DNA from 2 places in the Psychrobacillus sp. FJAT-21963 genome. Region 1 is predicted to be linked to the other one. Evidence: a T-box and tRNA genes for the amino acid it is inferred to sense, from the RefSeq annotation. Region 1 holds a T-box; the other holds one or more tRNA genes.

Region 1 (3,436 bases):
ATAAGATAATTTACTTTAAAGGATACACAATGATAGGTGATGGCGTTTAATAATGAGAAATTTATTTAAATTTAAAGTAATACACAAATCATATCGTTAAATTACACTCCGTGAGGACGCTTTTCGATGGCGGTCCGTGAGCCTCCACAGGCCAAAACGATGTTGGTCATGCAAACGTTGCCGCAGGATGCGGCGAACTTAGATTGTCTTCCCCTCAACTGCGGGGCTTCGTCTAACGCTATTCTCGCAGGAGTGTCACCTTTTTCAACGATTTTCTAAAAATACTAATTGGAAAGATTTAAGTGATAAAAACTTGCACTATTAATGGCATAATGGTTTTCTTATTGTAATGCGGATAATAGTTGTTTGGAGTGAAAGGCGGCGACTCCAGCCGGAATAGCAAATGTTTTCTGCACCGAAAGCGAAGCGGCAGGTGCATGAGCTGAAGACCCTGGACTGAGCATAGCGAAGGAAGCGGCTGAAGCCATGCCGGCGGAACGCGTCCGCCTGGAACGGAAATTAGCTATTTAAAATAAAATTAAGTTTATCTTCTTTATATTTAATAAAATAATGACAAATGGCACCGTATGTGTATCCCTCGATATATTTTTTGTAGATATTCTGTCCTCATAATTATTTTGCGAGCGTTTTTCATATTTCATGAGTTTCTATCATAATTTGTCCTATATGAAGGAGGATGAAAAATGGAAGTGAAAGTATGGGACGTAAAAGAACAGTTTCTTTTTCCAGCGAGTTTTGGTATTCCTAAAGAGATAAAAACAGTTGAAGTAACTCCACAATATGAGCAAAGTGAAACAGAAGATTCGATTCAGATAATGGGGATCTATCACATTACCTGTCATGTTGAATTTGAAGAAGGTGAACATGAGCATCACGCTACAAGCGAATTTACCCAAATCGAGGATTTAGATGTGCAGGGAGAAGTAGGTTATTTCGAATATGCTGTACCGATGAGTGTAGAGATTTCAAAGGATAAAATACAACAAGGGTTTTCCCCTTCTTTAGATGTTCGCCGCGTACATTCTAAAACGACAGATCAAGCAGCTATTGAAATTGCCTGGTCTGTTTATTGTGAATATGAAGCTCCAATGGTAGTTGAAAAAGAAAGTGAAAGAGAAGAATCGGATGAAGTAGAGATGTTAGAGAGTCCAAATAGTGTAGAATCGGAGCTTCAATTTATTTTTGATTTAGATGATGGAATGTCAAAGCTTACGTTTCCATCAAATTATGTCCTTGTAAAGCAAGAAGCAGATGAACAATAGAAAAACAAGTAAAATAAAATCCCAAGTTGTTGGAACAATTAATACACGGATAAGCTGAAAACCACAAATAGGAATAATAATTCCTTTACAATAAAAGCGTGTTTTTCTAAGCCAATCTGGTAACAAGTAAGGGTTATATCCTTTTCTCATTGTATATTCTCCTTTCACGTGACGTGACTTGACGTCATATCATAAGATTAGGTACAATATGAACAAACAATCAAATTCGCCTTGAAGTACAGATTTTTAAACATCTGTGGAATTCTCTAGGCATTAATCTTTTCAACCGAATTGGTGATTTAGATTAAAATATTGATGCTATGAATGGGAAGAGTAAAATGAGTTAGTTATCGAAAGAAAGGAAACAAACTGCTGAAATGTTTCTGTTAACGGCCATTTGAAGGTAGCCCATGAGCAGCTTTTGTGAACTAACAGTAGCAATTGCCGGTTTGAAGCCGTTATCTAATTGAGAGCGTGATGTTATTTTTTGCATCTGCGAATAAAGGTGGTACCGCGAACAAACTCCTTCGTCCTTTAATGACGACAGGAGTTTTTTTATATTCTTTTTTAGGAGGAACACATATGACAAATGAAACAACTATGTCAACGAAGTACGATCCGCAATCGATTGAAAAAGGTCGCTATGAATGGTGGCTCAAAGGGAAATTTTTCGAGGCGCATCCAGAAAGCGCAAAAGATCCTTATACGATTGTGATTCCACCACCGAACGTAACAGGTAAGTTACACCTAGGGCATGCTTGGGATACTACATTACAGGATATTCTAATACGTATGAAACGTATGCAAGGATATGATGCTCTTTGGTTACCTGGTATGGATCATGCTGGTATTGCAACACAAGCAAAAGTAGAAGAAAAACTGCGTTCACAAAATATAACTAGATATGATTTAGGACGCGAAAAATTTGTCGAAGAAACTTGGAAATGGAAAGAAGAGTATGCTGGTCATATTCGCGAGCAATGGGCAAAACTAGGTTTAGGTTTAGACTATTCAAGAGAACGTTTCACATTGGATGAAGGTCTATCGAATGCAGTTAAAGAAGTGTTCGTAAAGCTTTACAATAAAGGTTTGATCTATCGCGGCGAGTATATTATTAACTGGGATCCTGCTACAAAGACTGCTCTTTCTGACATCGAAGTAATCCATAAAGATGTACAGGGTGCATTCTATCATATGCATTACCCACTCGCAGATGGTACTGGCACAATTGATGTTGCAACTACTCGACCTGAAACAATGCTAGGGGATAGTGCAGTTGCAGTGCACCCAGAAGATGAGCGTTATAAACATTTAATAGGTAAAACAGTGATTCTACCAATTACAAATCGTGAAATCCCAATCGTAGGGGATGATTACGTAGATATGGAGTTCGGTAGTGGGGCGGTTAAAATTACACCTGCACATGATCCAAATGACTTTGAAATTGGTAACCGTCATAATTTACAACGTATTTTAGTAATGAATGAAGATGGTACGATGAATAAAAATGCTGCTCAGTACGACGGAATGGACCGCTTTGCATGCCGTAAACAAATCGTGAAAGATTTACAAGACGCTGGTGTTTTATTCAAAATTGAAGAGCACATGCATTCAGTAGGCCACTCGGAGCGAAGTGGAGCAGTTGTTGAACCTTATCTTTCAACTCAATGGTTTGTAAAAATGCAACCATTGGCTGATGAGGCAATTAAATTACAACAAGCAGAAGAAAAAGTAAATTTTGTACCGGACCGTTTCGAAAAAACGTATTTGCAATGGATGGAAAACATTCATGATTGGTGTATTTCTCGTCAATTATGGTGGGGTCATCGAATTCCTGCTTGGTACCACAACGAAACAGGGGAAGTGTATGTTGGACACGAAGCTCCAATAGATGCTGAAAACTGGAGCCAAGATGAAGATGTATTAGATACATGGTTCTCATCTGCTCTTTGGCCATTTTCTACATTAGGTTGGCCAGATGAACAAAACGAAGAATTTAAAAAATATTATCCAACAAATACACTTGTTACAGGATATGATATTATATTCTTTTGGGTTTCACGTATGATTTTCCAAGGAATTGAATTTACAGAAACTCGTCCATTTGATGATGTTTTAATACATGGATTGGTTCGAGCTGAAGATGGACGAAA
Region 2 (3,436 bases), on a different contig from region 1:
ACAGCATCTTCATATTCAAAGAGACATCCTAAATTCTACTCGAGAGACATTCAGTAAAATAGAAGAAGATAAAAATAAATTTGAAGAAGAGTGGAAAGCTGTATTACAAAATACGATCAAGTCAATCAATAATGAACAAATTGAACGATTATTATCTGCATGGGTCAACCAAATCGAAGAAATAAACAGTTCCATAAAAGAAATTTCTGGATTGCCTAATCAAGCTATTTTAGACTTATTTGCACAATCTCATGTTCAATTGGAGACCAATGTGAAGGCGGCACTTGAGCAACAACAAAAAAACAGTGTAGAAGTCTTCCAAAAAGTTGAGTTGCTTACTGAGCATATAAAACAAGCACATCATGTATTACTACCAACAGTTTAAAAAACATAAAGACTACCTCCGATTTTCATTAGGAAGGTAGTCTTATCTTGTGTTACTTGCTTTCATTCGATTGTAATATGCGTAACCTATAGGAATTCATTGCAGTCTCTCCCAGTTGGTCAAGTAAATTATAATTGGCAAATGCCCCAACCACTGCTCCAATACCAGGAACTAATTGAAACATCTTCACTAAATCTATATAGTCCCGATACTCCTGTTGAAAATCACGCCAATCCATATCGGCAATCACATGCTTTTGTTGTTCCCAGTTTTCAATGATAAATAAAGTCTCTTTTCGCTTTTCCTCACTTGAAAAAGCCAACAGGAAAATATGCAAGATAAAGAGGCGTTCTTCATAATCCTTTGTGTCATATCCGTAAATAGAAGCAGCTTCAAACAAAAACTTCATTTTAATGGATAAAAGCAATGGAAAGTCAGCGAGACCAAGAAGTATACCTCCTGCTCCAGTACCAGCCCCTTCCACAACTGCTGTTTTTCGATAAGTGGAAAGCTTCTCTCTAAGTAGTTCATCTTTTTCAAAAAGACCAATGTCCAATGTTGATCTTTTTTTCGTTGTAATATTTGATCCTACGAGTGTTGCTTTCACCATATTTTTGATGCTATCAGTCATTACTTGATGAAACTTTTCTGGAATAAGACCGTTTATCTTTGTCTGAGCAACCTTCGATACACGACTGATACGACTAGATCGTTTGGTCATTTTGCGCTTCCAAAAATCAAGTTCCCTTTCTACTTCCATTATATAATCGACCATATGCCCTTCCCTTTCTAAACAATTCCTCATTACATTCTAGTATAAAGTATTAAAGTTTCATTCCAATGGACGTAAGCTGTGTTTGCATATAAGACTAGAGTCGTAGGTGTTTTATTCACTTCATATTTATTATGTCCTAACTCATAACATCTTTCTTTTGTAATTACTTTAAATGCTACCGATTCCTCCCTTGCAACTTCATCTCGTTTTTAAATACACTCACGTAGTTCTTTTCTTACATTATTCATATTATGCTTTTTGGATCAATTCCAAATAAAAATTGTATCCTACCGATTTAACTTATATAATAATGAAGAAATAGGAAAACGATCTTGTAGCTCAGTTGGGAGAGCGCCACCTTGACAGGGTGGAGGTCGCTGGTTCGAACCCAGTCGGGATCATCTTTTTATAAAGCTTGTAAACGTTGATTTAACCAAAAAAGACATCCAATTAGAATGATCATTGGATGTCTTTTTTTGTTGAAACTGCTAAACAGTGATTCAACCGTGCCAATCTATATTAATTTTATTTCTTGTTATTATTTTTGATATTAGCCAAGCGAATGAAGTTTTCATCTCGTTCTGTAATTCTTCTTTGAACATCGTCATTGCCGGCATAAGTGAATAAGCCATTTCCTGTTTTTGTTCCAAGATTTCCGCTTAGAACTTTTTCTTCAACAAATTGCGGGATTTTTTCTTCTTTGGACAATACAGGTGCAAGGTTTTCAACCACACTCTTCCAGATGTCTAATCCTCCAAAGTCTGCTGTTTCTAATGGACCGATGAATGCCCATCTGAACCCTGGTCCAGTAGTAATAGCCAAATCTATATCTTCAGCTTCCGCAACACCTTGATCCAATAAATAAAATGCTTCACGAACTAATGCAGCTTGTAGACGGTTGCCAATTAGTCCAGGGATATCTTTTTTTAAGACAACTGGTTTCTTGCCGATATTTCTCAAAACTTCTACTGTACGATCAATGATATCTTGCGAAGTTTCTGGTCCTTTAACGACTTCTACAAGTGGAACTAAATGTGCCGGATTGAAGAAGTGAGTAATAATTAGACGGTCTTTCTTTTGGACACCTTCAGATAGTTGTTGAATGGAAAACGTAGATGTATTAGAAGCAATAATTGTATCGTCCTCTACGACTTCCTCTAACTGTTTGAATAAGTCGAATTTAATAGTTAGATTTTCAGATACTGCTTCAGTGACAAATCGTGTTCCGTTAATCGCTTCTCTTAAATCAGTAGTAATAGAAATTCGTTTTAATGTATTTTCTTTATCAGATGTTGTGATGGAATTTTCTTGGATTAACATGTCCAAATTATCTGAGATTCGTGTGATCGCTCTTTCCAAGAACTCATCTTTAATATCATACATATATACGTCATAACCAGCTTGTGCATACAGTTGCACAATTCCATGTCCCATAGTACCTGCGCCTAATACTGTAACTTTCTCTACCATTATAAACTCCCCCTTCTTTAGTAGTTTATCACCTAAAATCGGTATTCCCAAAATTGATTGCCGAATTCTACTTGATGTTTTGGACATAAAAATAGACCATCGAAAAATGATGGTCTTGTTTAACTAAAGCACCCGTTAGTTTAAGTGAAAGGTTTCACAATCTATCATAAATACATAGGTATCAGGATTAACCCGTTAACTTTAATTGAATAACCTCGCTATTAATTTCTTCTGGATAAAAGTTCTGTCTCTTAGCCACTAATAAAAACACACCTTTATAAAAACAGTATCATAATTAATACAACATTTTACGTGAAAGACGTGATATTTTCCATACAAGTACATTTTGAAATTTATCCTTCTCAACATCAGATATCGATGTTTTCTTTTGCTTTCATCTTTTTGTGTATATGTCCCCCTGTATTGTACTTTGAACATTACCGTACATAAAATAAATCATTTTCGGTAGAAAGAAATTAAGGTTCATGGTAAAATCACATTAGGAAAATAAAGGCAATGTAACCTTTGGGTTCAACCTCGCTGAAAAGTAGGTTGGACCCTTTTTGCATTCTTAAACCTAAAGGAGGACTTTTAATGTTGAGAACAGAAATGCTGTTGCATCGGCTGGACGAGATCGGCAAATCGCTCGAAAGAAGAGGGGGTGCACTATTATTGTTAGGTGTCGGTTCCGTTGGAATCGAGACTGCTCGGCTGGACGATTATTCAGATTTGGATTTCTTTGTCATTGTAAGGCATGACCAGAAAAGCAGATATATCGACCATTTGGATTGGCTAGAAGAAGTTCA

What was found. A T-box is a leader RNA that pairs with one kind of tRNA and senses whether it is charged. The one in region 1 lies ahead of AN959_RS13890 (valine--tRNA ligase), so its partner is inferred to be a tRNA-Val.
Region 2: it has a tRNA-Val gene. The T-box ahead of AN959_RS13890 (valine--tRNA ligase) is inferred to sense a tRNA for this amino acid. The anticodon was not compared.

What each region holds. Positions count from the first base shown of each region.
Region 1 covers NZ_LJIY01000006.1:64,280-67,715, forward strand. The annotation lists gene AN959_RS13885 (hypothetical protein) at 705-1,283, shown strand; T-box leader at 1,595-1,821, shown strand; gene AN959_RS13890 (valine--tRNA ligase) at 1,866-3,436, shown strand, end outside.
Region 2 covers NZ_LJIY01000003.1:145,837-149,272, reverse strand. The annotation lists gene AN959_RS10345 (hypothetical protein) at 1-385, shown strand, start outside; gene AN959_RS10340 (EcsC family protein) at 438-1,160, opposite strand; tRNA gene AN959_RS10335 (tRNA-Val) at 1,489-1,561, shown strand; gene AN959_RS10330 (3-hydroxyacyl-CoA dehydrogenase family protein) at 1,686-2,630, opposite strand; gene AN959_RS10325 (hypothetical protein) at 3,225-3,436, shown strand, end outside.